DNA from 2 places in the Abyssisolibacter sp. ZYX002 genome. Region 2 is predicted to be linked to the other one. Evidence: riboswitches for the same ligand, from Rfam matches in the RefSeq annotation. Region 2 holds a riboswitch; the other holds the start of a gene.
What was found. A riboswitch is a leader RNA that binds a small molecule or an ion and turns the genes downstream of it on or off. The one in region 2 is predicted to bind FMN.

Region 1: it holds a riboswitch for FMN, as region 2 does, so the genes downstream of both, P3X86_RS16655 (ECF transporter S component) here and ribD (bifunctional diaminohydroxyphosphoribosylaminopyrimidine deaminase/5-amino-6-(5-phosphoribosylamino)uracil reductase RibD) in region 2, are expected to answer to the same signal.

What each region holds. Positions count from the first base shown of each region.
Region 1 covers NZ_JARMXH010000006.1:154,350-167,167, reverse strand. The annotation lists gene P3X86_RS16700 (hypothetical protein) at 188-361, shown strand; gene P3X86_RS16695 (flavin reductase family protein) at 886-1,473, opposite strand; gene P3X86_RS16690 (dienelactone hydrolase family protein) at 1,882-2,793, shown strand; gene P3X86_RS16685 (hypothetical protein) at 2,968-3,117, shown strand; gene P3X86_RS16680 (hypothetical protein) at 3,599-3,727, shown strand; gene P3X86_RS16675 (response regulator transcription factor) at 3,892-4,587, shown strand; gene P3X86_RS16670 (sensor histidine kinase) at 4,565-6,802, shown strand; gene P3X86_RS16665 (ABC transporter permease subunit) at 7,439-8,644, opposite strand; gene P3X86_RS16660 (ABC transporter ATP-binding protein) at 8,656-9,423, opposite strand; gene P3X86_RS16655 (ECF transporter S component) at 9,785-10,354, opposite strand; FMN riboswitch at 10,410-10,537, opposite strand; gene helD (RNA polymerase recycling motor HelD) at 10,894-12,818, shown strand, end outside.
Region 2 covers NZ_JARMXH010000002.1:553,153-565,970, forward strand. The annotation lists gene P3X86_RS08610 (DUF2164 domain-containing protein) at 1-110, opposite strand, end outside; gene P3X86_RS08615 (M42 family metallopeptidase) at 135-1,211, opposite strand; gene ribH (6,7-dimethyl-8-ribityllumazine synthase) at 1,357-1,818, opposite strand; gene P3X86_RS08625 (bifunctional 3,4-dihydroxy-2-butanone-4-phosphate synthase/GTP cyclohydrolase II) at 1,828-3,030, opposite strand; gene ribE (riboflavin synthase) at 3,035-3,688, opposite strand; gene ribD (bifunctional diaminohydroxyphosphoribosylaminopyrimidine deaminase/5-amino-6-(5-phosphoribosylamino)uracil reductase RibD) at 3,691-4,785, opposite strand; FMN riboswitch at 4,933-5,049, opposite strand; gene P3X86_RS08640 (TraX family protein) at 5,133-5,807, opposite strand; gene P3X86_RS08645 (hypothetical protein) at 6,358-6,798, shown strand; gene P3X86_RS08650 (YdcF family protein) at 6,974-7,732, opposite strand; gene P3X86_RS08655 (dicarboxylate/amino acid:cation symporter) at 7,810-8,979, opposite strand; gene P3X86_RS08660 (response regulator transcription factor) at 9,205-9,870, opposite strand; gene P3X86_RS08665 (hypothetical protein) at 10,077-11,309, opposite strand; gene P3X86_RS08670 (hypothetical protein) at 11,593-11,742, opposite strand; gene P3X86_RS08675 (HAMP domain-containing sensor histidine kinase) at 11,795-12,818, opposite strand, start outside.

The sequences.
Region 1 (12,818 bases), on a different contig from region 2:
ATAAATCTAAAAAAACAACATGTTAATGGATTCGCTTATGTGAATTTATTATATGTAGATTTATCTGTTTTGGGGAGTTGGTTTATTATATACTTGGGGAGGTATATAATAAGCCATACAGGTAAACTATATCAAAACGTACTACTTAAACATCAAAATTCATTGTAAAATGAAAGGGGGATAGCACATGAAAAAGTTATTTAAAAGAAATAATGTAGACTCTATTGAGTTTTGTACAACAGTATGGGTATGCAAATGTACTAAAACTACTGAACCTACTAAGCCAACCAAACCATCACTATCTATATCACCAGTGGAAGATGATTGGCTAGATAACAGAGTGAATTTCTTTGATCCTTAAAATGAAAAAATTATGAAGAACAACGCAAAAGGGATAGCAAATAAAAAATAACAAAAATTAAAATAGCGTACAATTAAAGAAGCTTTTGGAGACGTCTGTTTCCAAAGCTTCTTTACTAATAATAGCAGAGTGTTAATTTTCAATTTTATAAAATAAGACATACATATGTCATAGTTCTTTTGCTATAATAAGCATGAAAAAAACATAGGTATGATAAGTTCGCTTATGTGGACTTGTTATAAACTAGACGCATAGTTTATAAATTAATACTCAGAAGAGGAGAGGTGATAAAGATTGGTCAAAAGAAATATTAGAGAATCAATAGAATATTGCACATAAGAATGGGTATGTAAATGCAGTAAACCAATAATAAAACAAAGACCATCACTAACAAAAGATGATGGTTAGATAACTGAGTCAATCTATGAGTAAAAAATAAATTATGAAATAAATTATTTTAAAGAAATAACAGAAAATATAAAAAAGCTTTGAATAATTTTAGTAGTTTTTTCAAGGCTTTAAGTCTATTTTTTGGTTTTTATTTTCTTTTTTTTCTTTGCAACAGAAAATCCGAAACGACCTAATTTTTTGCCAAGTCCAAAATAATTACCATGTGAGTAACATATAGGATTAGCTTTATCTAAACAAAAAGTATCATTTTCATCCAAGTAAGTATCATCAATATTTACAGCTAAAACTTCTGCCATAAACATATCATGAGAACCAAGTTTTATGATATCTGTTACTTTACATTCAATATTAACTGGACTTTCTCCTATCATAGGGGAATTCACTTTAGTTGCCTTCTCTATAGAGAGGTTCATATCACTAAATTTATCAAAATCTCTTCCTGACTTAACTCCACAATAATCTGTAGATTTTACTAAAGCTTCAGTAGTTAGATTTATAACGAATTCACCAGTTTCTTTGATTATGTCATACGAATACCTACTAGGTCTAATTGATATGTATGTCATTGGTGGATTAGTACATATAGTACCAGTCCAAGCTATAGTTATGATGTTGTAGTTTTCCTCGCAGTTGCCACAGGATACCATAACAGCAGGCAAAGGATATATCATATTACCAGCCTTCCAAGTTGTTTTTGCCATGATTGTTTCTCCTTTATATTAGTGTCCATAAAATATTAACATAGTTAGTATCGTTTTACAAGGACTATATTAGTATGGTAGAATTTATGATAGTTATAACAACAAATATAAAAAAAGATAAGGAGTGATGTATTATGATGAATATAGAATATATAAAATCAAACAAAAGTTTCTCCAAAGGTAAGGTATATAATTTATAATACTTCAATCTGAATTATTCATGGAACTTTAATGAATATACTGTAACTTTTTAGATTACAATATTTTAACCATTATGAAAGCATACTAGGTAGTACGTCAAGAATCGATGGAAGTGCTGTGATTAGAAGGATGTTGTATAGTCATTGATTTTTTGTACTCAATTTAGGGTTAACATTTGGATATTTTATTATTTGAAGGAGATGAATTATGAAATACACTGAATTGTTAAACAAGACACTTAAAATCTATAAACAAAAAGGTAGTAAAGAAGCATATGAGTTTATAGAAAAAAATAAGAACAATATTATAGGATATAGAAATGAGGCACAAATATATAACTTTAGGTATGCATTAGCTGCATCATCTGGATTAAAGGCAGAAGCGCTTAAATTAATAAAAGAAGCCATAGTGGATAAAGGATATTGGTACTCCTATGATTACTTAAAAAGCGATGAAGATTTAGAGTGCTTTAAAGATAACGAAGATTTCATAAATATGATTAACCTTTGTAAAGAAAGAGAACAAAGCGCAAGGAATGAATCAAAGCCAATTATGAGAATAATTGATAATAAGAATGAGGAATCAAAGTTTGTAATGGCACTTCATGGTAACCAAGAGAATATTCAGATGATAAAAGAACAATGGGAAGTGGTTACAGAGCTAGGATATAAATTAGCTATGATTCAATCATCACAAGTTCAAGTTACAGATGGATATGTTTGGAGTGATATAAATAAAGGATTTAAGGAGTTACTTGCTCATTATGAGTGCTTACAGAAAGATAAGTATGATAACCTTGTAGTAGGAGGTTTTTCAGCTGGCGCAGGAGTTATAGTAGAAGTCATAATAAATCAGAAAATAAAAGCTGACAAGATAATATTAGTTGCACCATGGTTTCCAAACTTAGATAAAATAAAAGAAAATATATATATAATTAAAGCTATAAAAACGAAAATATATATAATCATCGGAGATGAGGATGATGACTGTTTAGAATGTACTAGAGAGTTCAAAGCAATGTTAGATGATAATAATATTGAGCATGATTTTGAGTTTATAAAAGGATTAGACCATTCTTACCCAGATGATTTTAACAAATATTTAAATAGAATATTATAGATAATATACTTATATAAAATGATATTTTTCCCCTATATAGATACGCTTATGTTTCAAAGCTATTTATATGGGGGTTTTATGATTTTATGATACGTTGACACTTTATTGACTTAATGGGATAAAAATTATATTATTATATTATAAATATATAAAAAATACAAAAGGAGGAAAAAAATGAAAAAACTAAACAAAAATCAAAGAACAAGCTCTATAGAAGTATGTAGACCAATATGTTTATGTGCTTGCAGAATCTTACCCAATGGAGATGATTTTGTGGAAAATAGAAGTATGTTGTATGAAACAGAGATAGATCCATTACCATAATAGACATATAAGGAAGATAGGTCATGGATTATGAAGAATTTATTAAAAAGTAAAATATTATTATTACTGAAGAGTGTAGGGCAAGAGGCACATGTCGTTGTATGATATTGCCTTACAGTGTAGAAACTGACTACTGGTTTGAAAGAAGAGAAAGAGCAAGTGCAATATTCTAGTGATAAATAAGAAAAGGGGCTGTCTCATAAGATAGCTTCTTTTCTTATTTTACATATTATAAAAATCTTTCATTTGATATGCTTTATTAATATTTAAGGCAATCTTAAGAAATTTGTTATAATTTTAGTAGATATTTTTTTAGAGCCATGTGTTAAGCTTATTTATGTAAGCTCTTAATAATTAAATAATAAAGAAAGTGGTGTATGAAATTTGATGTAGGCTAAAAACAAAGAGATAAAATTAAGTATTGGATGTTTTGAAACAATGGTAGGACTAAATAACAATAATATAAAAGGATGAATAATTAATGGATAAAGAAACCAAGAAAATCAAGTCAAGAGACACATTATTAGCTTTATACGTTTTCGTAACTATATCATTATCAATAATAGTTTTAAGTTTTAGATTTATTAATAAAGGAATATTAAAAAAATGAATGAACTGATAGTAGAAGATGCTTGTTTGATAGATTGTAGTGATAAGAGAAGATTTATTATTGATTAGAGAAATCTTTAGAAATTTGTTATAATTTTGGTAGCTATTTTTTTATAGTGGTATGTTATTATAGTTACAGAGATATCTCAAATTAGGAGTGAAGAAATGAATAAGTATAATATTTTGGTTGTGGATGATGAAAAAGAAATAACCGACGCAATAGAAGTTTATTTAACTAATCAAAACTACAATGTTTACAAAGCATATGATGGAAAAGAGGCTTTAGAAATATTTGAGAAGGAAAAAATACATCTAGTTATTATAGATGTAATGATGCCAAAGCTAGATGGGATAAGTGCTACTATAAAAATAAGGGAGATTAGCACAGTTCCAATTATTATACTATCGGCAAAATCAGAAGATGTTGATAAAATTTTAGGGCTTAATATTGGTGCAGATGACTATATCACAAAGCCTTTTAATCCTCTTGAAATGATTGCAAGAGTAAATTCGAACATGAGAAGATATACAAGTTATACTAAAAAAGAAAACCAAAAGAAAGCTAATATTATTAAAATAGGTGAAGTTGAGCTAAATGATGATAGTAAAGAGATCACTGTAGATGGTAACGCTATCAAGATTACTCCTATAGAGTATAAAATACTATACCTAATGATGAGTAATCCAAACAAGGTTTTTTCAATAGAAGAGATATACGAAAAAGTATGGAATGAACCTGCGTATAATCCAGATACAGTAACGGTCCATATTGGTAGGATTAGAAATAAAATTGAGATTAATCCTAAAATACCTAAATATTTAAAGGTGGTGTGGGGCATTGGATACAAATTCCAAAAATGAAGTTGAAACAAATAATAGTACTGATATAAAAGAAAAGCCTGATTTGAGTAAGGATAATATAGTTGAAGTTGGTGAAGAAAAGGATGAACATAAAGTAAAAGAGGAAGATAATAATCAAATAGAACCTATAAAAAAAGAAGAGACTCAGAAACGTTTTAAAATTTTGAATAGTTCAATTGTACTTTTTTTATACATAGCATTGATTTCAACAGTAATAGCTTTTAGTTATGCACCTGTTAAAAAATGGTATGGCTACGAGAATATAGAACAGAAATATATACAATCTAGGTTATTTTCAAATAATATGTTTCGATATACTGAGTATTTGCTGAATAGTACCGATGAATACTATCCTAATATTAATTTAGAGGTACAACCATATGCAGATGCAAAGAGTTTAAAATACTTAGTGCGTTTTGATGATGAAGTAAAAGCACTTTCTAATGACAAGCATGAATGGTTTAATTTAGAAAATGCAAATACATTATACTATATAAGAATTCAATGTGATGATAAAGGTAAATTTACCATAGAAGAATTGAATGATAAAAAATTTGAAAGTAGCATCTTATTGTCAAGACTAAATGAGTGGAATAAAAATAGAAAGCAAGGACCATTTAAGAATGTACGAGTTCAATATTTAATACCAAAAAATCTATCACAATACGACGATGAATTGGTTACAGAAATAAGTAGATATTCTGTAGAATATGCTTTAATATGGATTATAGCAATAATTTCAGTAATAGGTGCAATCATAGTTATATTATCAGCTTTGTTAGCAGATTATAAAAATCAAAAAGAGAAGAAAATACTAAGATTATACAACATAATGCCACTGGAGTTTAAAATAGCCATTGTTGTAGGTGTAGCAGCATTTTGTATAGCTTTTGGGAATAATATACTTTATAATCTTGAAGATCAAATTATAACTGCCATATGTTTAGCAAATGATAATTTTCACATAATCGGAATAACCGCATTGTTTATTATATACATGTGGATTTATAAAAACATTGTTTATGTCAAGTACATTTACCATAAAGGAATTGTAGAAGGTTTAATCAAGAATAGCATAGTTGGATTGATACTTTTAAGAGTTGGTAAAGTATTAATAAGAATATGCAAAGCTTTAGGTGTAATTTGCGGGAGAATGTTTGTAGCTTTACGTAATAAATTTAGAAAATTTTCAAACATGGAATTAAGTAAAAAATATTATATTCTTTTAGGTTTAATAATATTAATAAATATTATACTACTGATTTTCTGTGCTTCAGTATACAAAAATGATTTAACATTATTAGTATTCGGGCTATATGAACTTTTAGTTGTTGTATTATTAACGGTAATATTTTTAAAAACAAAAAAACTAGAAACAGATACAAATAGTCTTTCGCAAGGTAAATTTAATATAGAGTACAACAGTGAAAAAGGAATATACAGTTCTATATATAACAACTTAAACAATATAAATAAAGGATTTAAAGTAGCAGTAGAAGATGCTACAAAAAGTCAGCAGATGAAAGCTGAACTTATAACAAATGTTTCACATGATCTTAAGACACCACTTACATCAATAATCACATATGTTGACTTGCTTAAGAGTGATGAAGTGGATAGTAAATCTAAGAGAGAGTATATAGATATACTAGATAAAAAATCTAAAAGATTACAAATATTAATAGAGGATTTATTTGAAGCTAGTAAAGCTAGCAGTGGAAGTGTAGAGATGTTCTTTGAAGATATAGATATAATAGCACTTTTTAGGCAGACAATAGGAGAGCTAGAAGAGAGAATTGAAAAAAGCTCATTAAACTTCAAAATAAATTTACCAAACGAAAAAATAATCTGTAGACTAGATGGGAAAAGAACGTATAGGATATTTGAAAATATAATGAGTAATATTTTTAAATACTCTATGGAAAATTCAAGAGTATACATTGATCTCAAAGAAAGTTCAAGTGATGTAATGTTTATATTTAGAAATATAGCTGCTTATGAAATGAACTTTGACGAACAGGAGATAATAGAAAGATTCACAAGAGGAGACAAGTCAAGAAATACAGAAGGTTCAGGTCTAGGGTTAGCGATAACAAAAAGTTTAATGAGTTTGCAAGATGGCCTAATGGACATAAAAATAGATGGCGATTTATTTAAACTGTCATTAATATTTAAAAAATCAACAAAAATGGCAGTTGAAAATAATATAAATTAATAATTCCTAAACACTTATCCAATTTAAAAGAAGCTGTTAGAAATAACAGCTTCTTAGATTGATGACAAAGTCATCAAGATAGCAGACTTTAGAAAAGTTCAATTTCAAGGCGTGTTAAAATTGAGTAGCAGAGCTTACTTAGAGGTAAGTGAGCAACGGAAATTTTAACAACAACGCAGAAATTGGGCTTTTGTCTACGGTCTGAGAAGCTGTTAGAAATAACAGCTTCTTTTTAGTTTTCTATTAGACAAGCTAAAACAATAACCAAACAACCAGCAAACTAATTAAGATGCATATCCGTTTTTCTGGAGAAGCGACTTTAGAAGACTTGTTACTTCAATGCTTTTACATAATAAAAGGAACAGGACACCAATTAAAAAGAATTAGGATATGCTTCCACCAATAGGTAAAGAATCATCTAAAACTAATGCTTCTGAACTTACAAAGCTTGACCGTAGTGATAAGATACCCAAAATCAACTTGATGCTTAACAAATAAAGTATTGAGTAACTACTAAGACCTGTAAATATAAACTAAGATTTCACGTTACTAAAATAGAAGTATACGTAAAACAAAAAAATGACCATAAAATTATTACAATGGTCATTTTTGATTAAATTCTAGTATAAAAAATTATTATGCATTAAACATAGTATTTTCATTTTTAAAAGAGTAAGTTATAGCTTTAGTCAATACAAATGCAGTTAACAAAGACGAACCTATAGTGAATAAAAATGATTGCATATCTAAATTAAAATTAAGAATGGCTTTAATAGATGCTATGCTTCCATAGACTGGTATAGCATATTTATAACTGCTTATTTCGCTACTACCAAACATAGTAGAGAAAGATGCCAACATTACAATCATAAATACAGGAGTAACATAAGTCGCAGCTTCTTTTACAGTTTTAGCCTTTACAGATATCAAACAAACTAAACCAACGTTTATTCCAACTAGAGTTATCATGATAAGTAATAACTGAATGAATTGCATTATAGAAAACTGAGGTAGACCTCCACCAACAGGTATAATACTAGAAGCAAATGGTACTGATATAGCAACTCCTATAAAAGAACAAAGTGCGCTTATAATAGCTATGATTCCGAGGCCAGCCATTTTACCATATGCGATACTGTTTCTGCTAATAGGGGCAAGTAATAGATTAGCCATAGTACCTCTTTCCTTTTCACCTGCGATAGATTCCATTCCAACTCCCATAGTAGAAGAGAACAGTATTATACCAATAAGCATAGGTAATATCATGCTCAACATTTTACCCTTTTGCTTATTTTTATCAACTATAACACCTTCACTATTTGTAGCGTCAATAGAAAATGCTTTAGTGTAATTTATATTTTCAAATCTTTTAGTCAAAATATCAGTTTCATAAGGTTCTAATACGCTAGATAAAAACTGTTTTCTAGATTTATTAGAATAATCTTCAGATGGATTGTAGAAAGTCTTTATTTCTGGCAATTTACTCTCAGATTTATAGCTAGCTATCTTATTATCAAAATCAACGTCAAATGATACTAGTAAATCAACAGTACCTTTCTTAATAGAATCTTTTATAGTAGATATGTCCTCACCATTAATATATTTGATTTTAATATTATTTTTTTCTATACTATTGTAATAGTTGTTAAAGCTTTCTGGACTATTTTGAACATAAACTATAGGTATATGTTCATTTATATTACTCATCATGCTAGCTGATAACCTTCCTAGCAGAGCATAAGTAGCAAATAAACTTATAGCTGGCAATATAAACAAAGAAATTATTAATCTTTTATCTGTAAAAACTCTTTTTAATTCTTTTTTAATAATAGCTAATATCATACTAGCACCTCCTAATTCATATTTTGTTTATAAAGTTTAAAAAATGCATCCTCTAAATCAGTTGTTCCTGTATTTTCGAGGATATCTTTTACAGTGCCATTAGCTACGATTTTTCCGTTTATTATTATACCAAGATTATCGCATAGCTTATTAGCAAGAGTCATAATGTGAGTAGAAATAATAACAGTTTTACCTTTTTCTCTAAGTAGTTTTAAGTAGTCTAAAACGGCTCTTGCAGTTATAATATCAAGTCCTATAGTAGGTTCATCAAAGATAACCACATCTGGGTCATGTATCAGACTAACAGCAATAGAGAGCTTTTGTTTCATACCTGTTGATAAATCCTCAATTTTTTTATCGGCAAATGAGGTAATACCGAAATACTCAAATAGTTCATCCTTTCTTTTGTTAATAGTTTTTTTATCCATTCCATGTAATCCACCAAAAAACTCAATAGTGTAATTGGGAGTAAAATGTTGGTCAAGTTTAAGTTCATTAGTCAAGAAACCTATCTTTTTTCTGACTTCTATAGAATCTTTCACACTATCATGACCGTCTACGTATATGTGACCTTCTGTTGGATTAAGTAAAGTAGCAATACATCTAAGAGTAGTAGTTTTACCAGCTCCGTTAGGGCCTAGTAAACCGTAAATCTTACCTCTTTCAGCAAAAAATGAAATATCATTAGCTGCTCTTTTAATATTGTCTTTTGTCTTTAACTTAGCCATTTGTTTCTTGCTTAGTTTGTAGATTTTAGAAAAGTTTTTTACTTCAATCATTATTTATCGCCTCTCTTCCATTACCTTTTCTTATATTTATGAAGATAATATGGGTAAAAATTATGTAATTTACAAAGCTAAAACATACGTATTTTGTATAGTTAGCTTTGCATTTTAGTATAATTTACTTTTAATAGATTGTCAAGTATATATTGTAATGAATCAATGAAAGTTAAATATAGAACAAGAAAGGGTGTTGTAACATTTAGATTATTAAGAGCAGATTTTAAGTATTATTATTCAAAAGATAAACTTTTAGAAGATGGTTTGGAGGAATAGTAAGTATATATTAAATGATGAACTTCTAACTGTAAGGGAATAAATAAAGAGTCAGCTTATTTCTTAAAAGCTGACTCTTATATTATTTGGCGGTAGAAACCTTATTTTGTTCTATTTCATGTTTAAAAACTTTGCTTACACTCTTATATAGCATAACAGTGAGGACAGAATTAGCTGTTGCTTTAATTAAGTTAAACGGAACTATAGCTGGCAAGATCATAGCTTTGACAGCAGGCAAAGGAACACCTAAAAACTTAGTAGTAAAAAACAGATTTAAAGGAATCATAATTAATGTCATGCATATAGATCCTACTGTTAAACCTAATATAGCGCCTTTAAGTGTATGGAATTTTCTATAGATTAGTCCGGCCATTATTACAAGAGTACCAGTTGCTATAATATGCATAATTGCGCCAATAATACCGCTGTCTGCATCCACTGTTAAAGCCTGTATAGTGGATATAATAAATGTAACTATTAGCCCAGGGATTGGACCATATAAGAAAGTAGCAATCAGAGCTGGAATATCTCCTGGTTCATATTTCAAAAACGGAGCAGATGGTATTATAGGAAACCTTGCGTAAATCATTAACAACGTACCAATAGCTGCTAACATCGCTAATTTAACCATTTTGTTAACATTATTTTTCATATAAAAAACCTCCTGACATTATAAAATCTTCAGGAGTTTCAATTCATTAAAAACTATCTATCTTCTTCCATCCAGACTATACTGTCGGCTCTGGAATCTCACCAAATCAGCGTTAAGCTCGCGGGCTAACAGAAAAACTGTATTACCGCCGGTAGGGAATCTAACCCTGCCCTGAAGACTATATTATTGTAATTTAATTCTAACATGAATAAATGAAGAATACAAGACAAAATACATAGCCCATAAATTTACAAAAATGTAAAAAAATAATACCCTTAGGTACTTGTTCAGTATTTTATATTCTGTTTGTATTTCTAAATATAGTATATAACAAAAGTATGATTTGTGCAAGTATTTTTAAGAAAAAAAGAGTAAATAGAAGAAAAAATATAAAGAGGCAATAACGACCTATGAGATAACCGGTAATTATAGTTTTAAAATCAGGCTGTATAGTATACAATATGAGTATTCTAATTTTATAATAAGTGTAGTTTTAAGGTAATAAATAAATCTTTGCAACCAGAAAGGAGTAAGCAGGCATGCATAGAGATTTTAATATGGAGAAAGAACATCTTAAAAATACTTGCCTTACAATTGAGGAGCAAATAATAAAACTGGAGAAAGAAACAGTAGACTTACGGGTTAAAGTTGAAGAAAGCAAAAGGTCTTCAGGAGGAGCTTTTAGTAATGAGATAGTAACATATATAGAGTTATTAAATTCAAAGACAAGAAAACTATATATATTAAAACAGGCTATAAGTAAACCCTATTTTGGAAGAATTGATTTTAAACAATTAATGAATGACGAACCGGAGATATTTTATATAGGTAAAACCAATGTTGAAGATAAACATAAAATGATAGTCTTAGATTGGAGAGCACCTATTTCAGGACTTTACTATAGTGGTGAAATTGGCGAAGTTATGTATCAAGCTCCTGGAGGTGCATTTATAGGAGACTTAACACTTAAAAGACAATACGAAATAGAAGAAAGAAGTCTCATAAGTGTATTTGATAAGGGCTTGACTCCTATGGATGAATACCTATTTTCGGCCCTATCAGAAAAAAAAGACAATAGATTAAAAGATATAGTAACAACTATACAAGGAGAGCAAAACGATATTATAAGAGCAGATAGATATAAGACTCTAATAGTCCAAGGGTCTGCTGGTAGTGGTAAAACTACTATAGTTCTTCACAGAATAGCATATTTACTATATACTTACCAAGAAGTTTTGGCAGCTGAAAATATACTAGTAATAGTTCCAAATGCATTGTTCCTTAATTATATATCAGATGTTTTACCTGATTTAGGAGTTACAGATATAAGCCAAACAACATATCAAAGACTTATAGAATCCATGATGAAAAAGAAATTTACTGTAGAAAAGAGCGAAACCAAACTTTTAAAGATGTTAGACCATCAAAAATATACAAAACAAGATAGAGAAAATTTACAGTTAGTATCAAAGTTCAAAGGTTCTCTAATAATGAAAACAATAATAGATGATTACGTAAATAGTATACTATCCGATTTTGTACCTGATGAAGACGTAACAATAAATGATCATATTGTCTATGAAAAAGACGAAATAAAAAAAATGTTTTACGATGAACTTAGTTATTTGCCATTACTACCTAGAATAGATAAGATAACAAGCTATATGAAAAATACGCTGAAAAATAGAATGGAAGGCATTGAAAAAATCATAGATAGTAAATATATGGCAGAGATAAATGGTATCAAGAAAAGAAGTAATAAAGAAGATGATATAAAAGAAGAACTAATGAAAGTGTATGATGCCAGAGATGAAAAAATAAATCAAATGAAAATCGCATCTAAAACTTGCATTGTGCAGTACTTTGATAAATGGAAAAAGATAGATGTTGAGAAAGTGTACAAAATGCTAGTTACAGATGAAACAATATTAAAAAAATATACAAAAGATTATAGGGTTGTATCAGATTATTGCAAAGATGTTTTTGGTAATGATAAATATGAAATAGAGGATTTAACACCTATTATGTATCTTCATATGTTATTAATAAATTCAAATGTAAAGAAATATAAACACATAGTAATAGACGAAGCGCAAGATTACAGTCCATTTCAAATGTATATAATAAATAAATTGAACATCACAAGCTCATTTACTATAGTTGGTGACATTTCACAAGGAATACATTCATTTAGAGGTATAGATAATTGGTCTGAGTTAATGAAGGATATATTTGAGGATAAATACTTAAAATACTTAACCTTAAAAAAATGTTATAGATCTACAATAGAGATAATGAATTTAGCAAATAGTGTTTTAGCCAAATTCCCTACTGAAGACATTATATTATCAGAGCCAGTAATAAGGCATGGTGATGAACCATCTACAATATCTTGTGATAACAAAGAAGAAATGATTAATAGTATAGAGGAAAATATAAAGACACTATCAGGAAAAGGAAATAA
Region 2 (12,818 bases):
AGCTGTCCTTGTAAATCTCCTATTGATTCTTCTCTTTCTATTTCAAAATACTTCCTTATCTCAGAAACGACTTCTTTGTATTGCTCTTTTTCCAATTTCACTTTGCTCATATTTCCACTCCTTATTTGTATTGTTTATAAAGTTTCCAATACTTGCCCATCCAAGGATCTAACTATCTCAGTTGCCCACTTGATAGTATTTTCGTAATCAATTATAGTCGATATACCATAGTGAGTATGAATATATCTAACAGGAACTCCTATAACTATAGTTGGTACACCATTATTTGATAAGTGGATTTTACCTCCATTTGTTCCTCCCCCAGATCTAACTGCATCTTGAATAGGGATATTATTTTTTATTGCTATGCCTCTAGCAAATTTAACGAATCTTGGATGGGTTATCATACTTCTATCAAAGTGTCTTATCTGAGGACCTTTTTTTAGTACTGATTGAGCTTCGTCATCAGGCTTAAAGCCATCATCTGCAGGTGTTCCTTCAAATACTATTGCAATATCAGGCTTAACTGTATTTGATGTAATAACCGCTCCCCTTGTACCAACCTCTTCTTGAGCAGCTATAGCTCCGATAAGATTTACGTTTAAATCTTCATCTACTAGTGCCTTTATTGTTTCAATTACACATCCACATCCTATTCTATTATCAAAAGCCTTACCTATAAAAGTATCATTAATGTAATTATACTCAAATTTTACATCTGGAACTATAGGCGCTCCTACCTCTATTCCAAACTTTTCTATAACTTCTTCTCTAGACGACGCTCCAACATCTATAAACAATTGCTGTATTTTGATTTGTGTGTTCTTCTCTTCTTCAGATAGAAAGTGAGGGGGTTTGGAAGATACAATACCAGTTATATATTTATTATCACAATTCTTTATCCTAACCTTTTGTGCTGAAATATTATATGGAACCCATCCTCCTAGTGGCAAAAACTTTATTAATCCATTAGCTTTGATTGATTGAACTATAAATGCAACCTCATCTGAATGTGCATCTAACATAACTGTTATCTTATTTTCATCTCTTTTCTTTCCTTTTACACTCATATATACGTTTCTCATTACATCTTCTGTTATATCAAATAAATTATTTGTATTTTCTCTTATAACATTAACTACTTCATCTTCAAAGCCTGGTGCTCCGTTTGCGTTGCTTAACATCTCTAGCAATTTAACTTTGTCATTCATAATATTCCCCCACCTTCTTTTATCTTTAATCTTTATTATTATGATGACATTATAATAGGTCTTTGTCAATGTTTGAAAATATTAAACCTAAATTATCTATTAAACTTTGATGAACATATTTATTGATTATCGTTATTAATTTAGGCTAGATTGTATTTAGTAAATTTACCATTTCAATAGCAGTAACAGCAGCCTCATATCCTTTATTTCCACTTTTGCTTCCTGCTCTTTCAATTGCTTGCTCTAGATTATTAGTAGTAAGAACTCCAAATATTATTGGTTTTTCTGACTCTAAAGATACTGAAGCTATACCTTTTGACACCTCACTTGACACATAATCAAAATGTGGTGTATGTCCTTTAATCACAGCACCAAGGCATATTATCCCGTCGTAATCTTTTTTTGATAGCATCTTTGCCATTAAAGGTATTTCAAACGCTCCTGGCACCCAAATAATATCTATATTATCTTCATTTACACCATGTCTAACAAGCCCGTCAATAGCTCCCTCTAGTAGCTTTCCTACTATAAATTCGTTAAATCTACTAGCTATAATACCATATCTCTGTTTTTTATCTGAAACTAATCCAGCATTTATTGTTCTCATATTTTCCTCCTACACTTCACTTAATAAGTGATTCATTCTTATTTTTTTAGTCTTTAAATAAGACTCATTATACTTATTTGTCTTAATCTCTATCGGTTTTCTATCCACAGTTTCAATTCCATACTCTTTTAATCCTTGTATCTTTTGTGGATTATTGGTTAATAACTCTACTTTGTCCACATCCATATCTTTTAGTATCTGCGCTGCCATATAGTAGTTTCTTTCATCTTCTTCAAAACCCAACGCTATATTTGCATCAACTGTGTCAAGCCCTTTATCCTGTAAATTATATGCTTTTATTTTGTTTATTAGTCCTATCCCTCTCCCCTCTTGTCTAAGATATATTATTATACCTGCTCCTTGTTCATTGATTCTCTTCATTGCATACTCAAGTTGGTTTCCACAATCACATCTAAGTGAGCTAAACACATCTCCAGTCATGCACTCCGAATGAATCCTTACTAATGGTTCTCTTATCTTACTTAAGTCTCCTTTTTTAAGTACAATATGCTCTTTACCTGTGAGCTTATCAATATATCCTATTATTTCAAATTCTCCATACTTTGTAGGCATTTTAGCACTGCTTTGTCTTTCTAGGATACACTCTGTTTTGATTCTATGTTTCTTTATACTTTCTACACTTATAAGCTTTAAATGGTATTTTTTACAAAACTCTTTTAAATCATCTAATCTAGCCATCGTACCATCTTCATTCATAATCTCACATATAACGCCTGCTGGATATGAACCACACATCTTAGCTAGATCAACTGTGGCTTCTGTATGCCCTTCTCTCTCTAGTACTCCACTAGGTCTTGCTCTAAGTGGAAATATATGACCTGGCATTTTAAAATCTTTGTGTGAAGAATTTACGTCTATTGCTTTTTTAACTGTATTTGATCTTTCATATGCAGATATACCAGTAGTTGAATCTGCACAATCTATTGATACTGTGAAAGCAGTACTGTGATTATCTGTATTCTTTACTACCATTTGATTGAGTCTTAGTTCTTCTAATCTCTCTTCATTCATAGGCATACATATAAGTCCTCTCGCGTGCGTTGCCATAAAATTTATTATCTCAGGCGTTGCGTGTTCTGCTAGAACTACCAGATCTCCTTCATTTTCTCTATTTTCATCATCTACAACTACTACCATTTTGCCTTTCTTTAAGTCACTTATTGCTTCTTGTATTGTACTAAATTCAGTCATGTCATCACCTCAAAAAATTATTTTGTTCTAAAAAACTATAGCTAATACCTAGCTCACTATCTGCTTTTTCATATACTTTAAAGAATCTTTGTACGTATTTACCTAATATGTCATATTCTAAATTTACAGTATCACCTTTAATCTTTTCTTTTAATATTGTGTTAGATAAAGTATGTGGAATAATAGCCACTGTAAAGTCTGACTCTGTAACTTCAGCTACTGTTAGACTTATACCGTCAATCCCTATTGATCCTTTGTCTATTACTAACTCTTTCTTGTAATTAACTGGCTTTATGCATATTAGTAGTGCATTTTCTATTCTTTCTATTGACTGTATAACACCAGTTGTATCTACATGCCCTGATAGTATATGTCCTCCTAACCTTGTTTCCATTTTTAGTGCTCTTTCTAAATTCACTTTATCTCCATATTTTAAATCCCTTAGGTTAGAAGATTGTAATGTTTTTGTCATTACGTCTACACTAAAGCTCACTTCATCATAAGATGTCACTGTTAAACATACTCCATTTGTACATACACTATCCCCTTGATTCAAATCTGTAAGTATCCTGTCTGCTGATATTTTTAACTGTGCACTATTTGAATTCATAGTGATATCTACTACCATGCCTATTTCCTCTACAATACCTGTAAACATAATTACCTCCTTATATATCCTTGTAAATGTACATCTTCATCTATTTTTTTGATATTTATATCTCTTATGAAAAATGCATCGTCAACCAAATCTACACCGGCTCCACCTACAAAACTTCTTGACTTTGCTCCACCTATTATCTTTGGAGCTATAAATAATTCCAGTTTATCTATTATTTTTGCCTCCAATGATGAATAAGCAATTTCTCCTCCCCCTTCGATTAATATGCTATCTATATCTCTATCTAATTTTTCTAACATATCTACCAAATCTACTCTTTCATTTACTGATTTGCACTCTATAACTCGCCCTCCAAGCTTTTTTATTTCTTTAATTTTACTTTTATCAGCTATGCTAGTTGTCGCAATTATTGTCTCTGCCTCATCTGTATTTTTTAGTACATTAGCATTTAACGAAATTCTTAATTTACTATCTACTATTATTTTTTTAGGGTGAGATGGTTTACTAATGTGTGGCATTCTTACGTTTAATCTTGGATTATCTTTAAGTATAGTATTGATACCAACCATTATCGCTGAATAGTTATGGCGTAGCTCATGTACTCTATTTCTTGACTTTTGATTACTAATCCATTTTGAGTCACCAGTATGTGTGGCTATTTTACCATCTAAGCTTATTGCTGATTTCAATACACAAAATGGTGATCCCGTTGATATGTGTTTGATGTATACCTCGTTTATCTTTTGAGCTTCGTCTTCCAAAATCCCCACGTCAACCATTATGTTATTTTCTTTTAGCTTTTGTATGCCTTTACCTGCTACTAATGGATTGGGATCTAGCATAGCAACATAGACTCTTTTTATACCAGCTTTTATTATTGCATCTACACAAGGAGGTGTTTTCCCATAGTGTGAGCAAGGTTCTAATGTCACGTACATAGATGCATCTTTTATACTTTCTTTTGCACTTTCTATTGCATTAATCTCTGCATGTTTATCTCCGTACCTCTCATGATAACCTGAGGATATAACTCTATTATCTTTAGTTATAATACATCCTACTAATGGATTAGGGTTAACATAACCATATCCTCTTTTACTTATTTCTAAAGCTTGCTTCATATATTTTATATCCAAAAAGTTCCCCTCCAAAATAAAACCCCTTAAAGACAAATTCTTTAAGGGGCTTATGATATATATGTAATCTGAGACAAAAAAATCCTGAAGCCAAAAGCCTCAGGACATTAATATCACTTATTACTAATATGGTACAAAGCTATGCACCTATTTCTTCTACCATCCAGACTATAACTGTCGGCTCTGGAATTTAACCAGATCAGCTAATTTTAGCTCGCGGGCTATACCGCCGGTAGGGAATCACACCCTGCCCCGAAGAATTATTAAGTTGTTTAAATACTAACACTCATATTAGTATATGTCAAGTAGCTTTTTAAAGTTAATTTATCGACTTTATTATATATTCTTTAATAATATAGCCTTACATACGTTAAAATAAACAAATGTACTGGATAGAACATATAGAAAAAATATTTTAAGTTTGCTTTTCCCTTTTTACCATTATAAAAACATATCAATATTGTACTTATTATAGCAATCATTTGAGCTGTTGTAGCAAATCCAATAAAATTGTATTCTATACACAATTCTACAGTGTATATTATTGTTAAACCTATAAAATAAAGCGATTTTTTCAACTTACTTTCTCTAAAAATATAGAACCCAAATATTATTAGCACTCCGTAATATCCATAATCCATGCCTGTTATTTTTGCTATATAAGCCAATACGATAACTACAACCATTCCTATGTATTTATTCTTGTCATATATGTATATTGATAGTAGCCCTGCAAAAAGAGTTGTAAATATGTTTAAGTTTTCTAAATCTAATATTTTCGATTCAAAATAAAGACTAAATGGTACTTGAGAAATTAATGCAAATATAAATAGTCTAGCAAGATATTTTTTGGCATTTTTAGTATGGTAAAAACCCTCCGCTATCAAAAAGGCAAATATAGGGAACGATAATCTACCCACACTTCTCATAACTCTATATACTATATCATTATTAATTATTAATGCAGTATGGTCTATTAACATAATTATGCACGCAAACATTTTTAATCTATTACTATTCATTTTTATCTCCTCAATTTGCCATTTTGATTATTAAAACTTATTGTTAATGAAATTTTGAATTGCTTCTTAATAAAAAATACTCTCTGTTGTAGCTAATTATACTTTTGGTTTATTATTTACAAATTGCAATAACAGTCTTTATTGTCAAAAATACCTGAGCATTATCTTCTAAGGATAAAAAAGCATGTCCAACTCAGCAGGTATAGTTTTCTGCCCTAATTCTTTGAACAAATACTATAACTATATTTTATTTTTACAATTACTTTATTTCTATCTTATCATAAATGTCATAAAAAAAATTAATCATTATAATAAAATGTCATAAGGTATTATATTGATCCTATTTAATAAGATACTGCTATATAATACTAATTAAGATATAATATATACTCTTAGGAAATATTGTTTTAAATTAACTTTTTTGTCTTATTACTTCAAAACATCTACTAACAATAATTACATAATATAGTTCGGTAGCCCTATGTTTTAGGTGAAGTTTATGTAGTATCATATTTTTAATTGGCTTTAACTTACTTAAGGAGGTCTTATTATGGAAAATGAAGCTTTATATCAAAATTCAGCTCCTAGAGAAAGCCTTGTAAAGGCTATTATCGGAGGTTTTATAGGTTCAATTGTAGGAGCCTTAGTATGGGCGGGTGTTGCACTTATATTTGATGTAAAAGTAGGATGGTTAGCTCTAGGTATAGGTTTATTAGTTGGTACACTTGTAAATATTCTAGGAAAAGGAGTTAGTTTACCTTATAGAATAGTTGGTGTAGTATTTTCGTTACTAGGTTGTGCATTAGGTAATATATTCATTATAGTAGGTGTATTTTCAAAACAATTCGATATGTCTTATATGGAAGTTATAAAAAATCTAAGTTTTGATGACACTCTTTATTTATTGAAAGAAACTTTTGATAAAATTGATGTATTATTTTATGCTTTCGCAGCATATGAAGGCTTCGTTATATCAGGCAAACGTAGATAAACTCATAGAGAGATGTCTTATAAGACATCTCTCTTCAGACTGTAGACAAAAGCCCAATTTCTGCGCCCGTGTTAAATTTCCGTTGCTCACTTACCTCTAAGTAAGCTCTGCTACTCAATTTTATCACTACCACTACAGTCTACTACTTGATATCATCAATCCTATGTTAGTTACATTAACGGCCTATAACCCAGTGCTTTAACACTGCTAAAAATTCTCTTGTATGTGTCGGTATTATTGAAACATATGCTACACTAGCATTATACCTTCTAGCATTTAAGCCTAGTTCTTTAGCTATGCTTCCTGCTCTATATGAATGATAGTTATTTGTTATATATGCTATGGTGTAGTTTTTATCAAATATATCATCCAATATTGCTTTTGAATACTTAAAATTTGTATATGTGCTAGTTGCTTTCTCTTCTTTGTATATCTTTTCTTTTGGTATTCCTTTTGAGACAAGATATTTTTTCATTGCTTCGGCTTCTGTGATATCTTCCTCTGGTCCTTGTCCACCACTAACTATTATGATAGCTCTTTTATTTTTGCTATAGTATTCAACCGTTTTTATTAACCTAAAATATAGTGGTCCTGAAATCTTCTCTCCTTGTATTCCACAACCTAAAACTACTACTGCATCTTCATTAAACTCAGCTGTATCTGTCTTGCCATATACTACGATAAATGTAGTGACACCTATCATAAATACAATTCCCATTATGCATATATACCTAAGCCATTTTAATACACCATTCTTGCTTAACTCATTGACTTTTTTATAAAAGGTTGTATATGCAAACAACACTATTCCCAATAAAAGCGTCGTAATATTTCCTAAGTTAAAGTTCGAAACAAAACATATAAATACACCATTAAGTAAAATCAATACGCTCAATATCATCAATATTATTCTTATAGCTTTTTTTATATTCACTATTCACCCCCACAATGATATTTATTATATCTAATATTTTATCATTGTTTTGAAGGCATGTAAATTTACTGTTGCTATTATTTTTTTGCTCTTTTTTTAGCTATAGTATCAACTAAAATAGCTATTGCTCCATCTCCTGTAATATTTGTAGCTGTACCAAAACTATCCTGTGCTGCATGAAGCGCTATCATTATACCTTGTTGTGCTTTTGTAAATAACAACATGTCTTGAAGTAATCCAAGTGCTGCATATACACCACCACCAGGTATACCTGGTGCTGCTATCATCGTGATTCCTAACATAAATATGAAAGGTAATAACTCCGCTAGTGTTGGATCTACCCCATTTAGTAGCATTACTCCCATTGATGTCAATACCAACGCTATTGTGTCTCCAGCAAGATGTATTGTTGCACATAGTGGTACTACAAAGCTTGATACATCTTCTGAAACATCATTATTTCTTACACTCTGTAACGTCATAGGTATAGTTGCTGCTGATGATTGTGTTCCCAGTGCCATCATATATGCTGGTAACATATTTTTTAGCGATATGAAAGGATTCTTTCTACTGATGAACCATACAACTGTATACTGAATCAACAAATAACATATCTGTAGCGCGATTAATATCACAAATACTGAAGAGAATGATTTTAGTGTGTTAAATATTTTCCCTGAAACTGTTAATTTTACAAATATACCAATTATATATACTGGTACAAAAGGTATCAAAGCTTTCTTTACTACTAGTTCAATGATATGCTGAAAATCATCAAATACTCCAGCTAGTGTTTTTCCTTTAATATGGGCTAATCCTAGACCTATCATAAATGACATAATAAGTGCTGTCATTATTCCCATAACGGGAGGTATTTCTATTGAGAAAAAAGGTTTTAGCTGTATATCAGCACCTTCTACAATATTAGCTGCTTTTATAATTCTTGGTAATATCGAAATACCTGCAAAGTAAGCTAATAGTCCAGCACATATTGTTGATAAATACGCTATCCCTGCTGTAATTAATAACATTCTGCCAGATTTTTTACCTAAATCTGCAATCCCTGGTACAACAAATGCTAATATTATACATGGAATTATGAAGCTTAAAAAGTTAGCAAATAAATCTGTGAATGTTACAAACAATCGACCTATTCTATAGTCATCAATTGATTTGCATAACATTCCTATAAGTATACCTGCTATTATTCCTATTAATAATTTTACTATTATTGGTTGTTTTCTCATATAATTTCTCCTTTAATGTATTCGTACGAAATACATATGTGTTTTGTTTGATTAATCATAACAGGTTTTTATCTGTATGTCAATAACTTAGGCGATATTTTTATGATTCAACCTTTTTTGATTTATTTAATCCTATTGAACAATGGATTAGTATAAAATTGTTAACTACTAAAGTATATTATTTCTCCTAAAAAGCTCGTATTTTTTATGCTAGTAAAGCTATATTTAACCTTTACGCCACCTATATCCATATCCATATATTGTTTCTATCCTTAAATGGGGTAACTTCTTTCTAACTCTTCTTACAGAATCGTCTACCACTCTATCTCTACCAAAAAAACCACACCCCCATACCATTTCTAATATATACTCTCTTGAAAGAGCGATGTTTTTATTTTTTACCATTACTTTCAAAATATCAAATTCTTTTGAAGTAAGCTCTATTTGCTGATTCCCTTCAAATATCATTCTCCTATCAAAATCTAATCTGTAACAAGTATTAATAACCATACTATTTTTTCTTTCTTGTTTATAAATTCTTTCTAGAAGTTTTTTTATTCTAATTACTAATTCCATAGGCAAAAACGGCTTAGATATATAGTCATCACATCCAAGTTGTAACCCTGTTATAATATCCATATCTGTATCTCTTGCTGAAATAAATATAACGGGTGTATTGGGATTGTATTCTTTTATCTTCTTTAATAATTCATACCCATTGATACATGGTAAAGTAATATCTAATACCCATAAATGTGGATCATCTTTTATATGTTTTGCTGCATCTATTCCTCTTGTAAAGTTTTTAACGTTGTAACCTGCTTTTTTTAGGTACAAAGCTAATATAGCATTCAAATTTTCTTCATCTTCTACTAAATAAATATTACTCACATTTATCCCCCTTTTGCTTAAAATTTTATAATTTATTTTTATGCAGTTAAAGAAGATATACCGCTCTGTATACCTTCTTTAAAACTTTTGCTTTATAAGATTAATAGTATATTTATTAAGAATAAATTTATTAGCTAGACAGGCTTACTATTCTTAATTAACTTTAAAATTTGCTTAAAATATTATCATATTTTGTATTTACTTGTTCATTCTATAATATTTTCTAATGTAGTATCTATTGTATCTACCAAATTTTCTTCTACTTCCTCTTCTATTTCTTCTGGTATTTCTACCTCTGGTTCTTCTACCGTTGGAGCTTCAACATCTGTATCATCTATTTCTGGAGTCTCTTCGTCCACCTCTGGTGTCTCTTCGTCAACTTCTGGTGTTTCTTCGTCTACCTCTGGTGTTTCTTCGTCTACCTCTGGTGTTTCTTCGTCTACCTCTGGCGTTTCTTCATCAACTTCTGGTGTTTCTTCGTCTACCTCTGGCGTTTCTTCATCAACTTCTGGTGTTTCTTCATCAACTTCTGGTGCTTCTTCGTCTACCTCTGGTGTTTCTTCGTCTACCTCTGGAGTCTCTTCGTCAACTTCTGGAGTCTCTTCATCAACTTCTGGTGTCTCTTCATCAACTTCTGGTGTCTCTTCGTCTACTTCTGGAGTCTCTTCGTCTACTTCTGGAGTCTCTTCGTCTACTTCTGGAGTCTCTTCATCAACTTCTGGTGTCTCTTCATCAACTTCTGGTGTTTCTTCATCAACTTCTGGTGTCTCTTCATCAACTTCTGGAGTCTCTTCATCAACTTCTGGTGTCTCTTCATCAACTTCTGGCGTCTCTTCATCAACTTCTGGAGTCTCTTCGTCTACTTCTGGCGTCTCTTCATCAACTTCTGGTGTTTCTTCATCAACTTCTGGTGTCTCTTCATCAACTTCTGGTGTCTCTTCATCAACTTCTGGTGTTTCTTCATCAACTTCTGGTGTTTCTTCGTCAACTTCTGGTGTTTCTTCGTCAACTTCTGGTGTTTCTTCGTCTACCTCTGGTGTTTCTTCGTCTACCTCTGGTGTTTCTTCATCAACTTCTGGTATCTCTGGAATAGGAAAATCTACTACTTTAAATACATCTTCTACTATATTTAAGTTACTTTCATAGTATTCAAGAATTTTCTGTTGCTCTGTTAGCATATTAGTATATGTCTTTCTGTATAATTCTTGAAATTTCTCTTCATATACTCTCATATAATCAGCTGTTGTCTCTGTTATCTTTTTAATAGTTTTAGATATTCTGTTGGAACTAAAAGGAACGTATGCTCTTGTAACTACATACTTTTTGTTATTTGTTTCATCAGTTTTGGGATTTGATTCACTTGCCTTAGAAATATTAGGTGCTAATAAACTTATTGATAATAAAACACTTAATCCGATTGATAACACTTTTTTTCTCATATAAACCCTCCATTTGATATTGTATTTTTATTACTATAATTTAAGCATATACGTAAATTATGGAATAATTGTATTTATAATATGTGAAAAAAAGGACAATCATGTGCAATTTTGTGCAATCATGTGTAATTGTCGTCATTTTTACTATCTATTTGTCATGAGAGCAAAAAAATTACAGGCAACCTTTATTTTTGCCTGTAATTTTGTACATTTTGTTATTTCAAGTTAAAAAGTTTATTAAAATATTATTTAATCTATAATCGTTATTTAATACACTTGTTGATTACTTTATCTCGTTTCCGCATATCTTACATACTTGTTGCTCATTATCTCCAGTCCATAATAACTTTACACCATCTCTTTTGCACTGTGGACATGTTCCTCTCCATCCAGCTTCTCTTTTAACGTTTTTACCTCTAGTGTTTTTTGCCAAAAGTTATCCCCCCTACAAAAATATTTGTATCCATTTAAGGTATATTTTAGCACTAAGCGTGGATTTTGTCAATTTGCCATTCTATCCTAAAAGTAACTCCTATAGCTTCATTGTGTGCACTTATATTACCACCATTTATAGTCACAAGTCTTTTTACTATATAAAGTCCTAGACCCGTTTGTCCCTTTGTCCCCTTTTTAAATATATCAAAAATATTCTCTTTATCTACAAGTTTATCTCCATCATTATAAAATTCTAATACTATTTTGTTATTTATATTTTTTATAGAAATCTTAATTATAGACTTTGCATATCTAATTTGATTGTTTAGTATATTTTCCACTATTATTTTAATATGATTGTAATCTGCAGGTATTTTAACATCTTTTAGTTTTAATTTGACTTCTATATCCATAATTTCTATTAGCATATTTTTGCTTACTTCTTCTATTACTTTCTTTAAACTTATTTCTTCTCTATGTTTAATCTCACTGTCAATATAATCAAGTCTTTGAATATATAAAAGATTTGATACCAGCTTTTGTAGCCTTTTACATTCTTCATCAATAACATCTAACGAAGCTTGCTTTGAACCTTTTGGGAATATTCCTCTTTTTAATGCATCAATATAACTTTGAATTATCATGGTAGGTGTTTTTAGTTCGTGGGATATAGCATGCATCCTAAATTTTTGATTCTCATCATGCGCTAATAATTCTCTTCTCATATCTTCTATGGTTTTTGCCAAAAATCCTATTTCATCGTTTCTGTCAATATCTATTGGCTTATCGAATTTTCTATTTGATATACGCTTTACAGACTTTGTTAGTTTTACTAATGGCCTTGTTATATAACCAGATAAGAAGAAAAATACTATCAGCATTGCTAAAAATGCTATTAACAGACATTTGTATAGCTGTCTATACAGTTGTTTTTTTAAGGAATCATCTAGTGGTTCCCATCTAAGTGTAGCTCTGTAAAGACCATTTTTGTTTGTATTTATATTTTGTGTATTTATGTCATTTCCCTTTTGATCTTTTAGTACTTCTTCTGACTCTAACATATTACTATTTGTT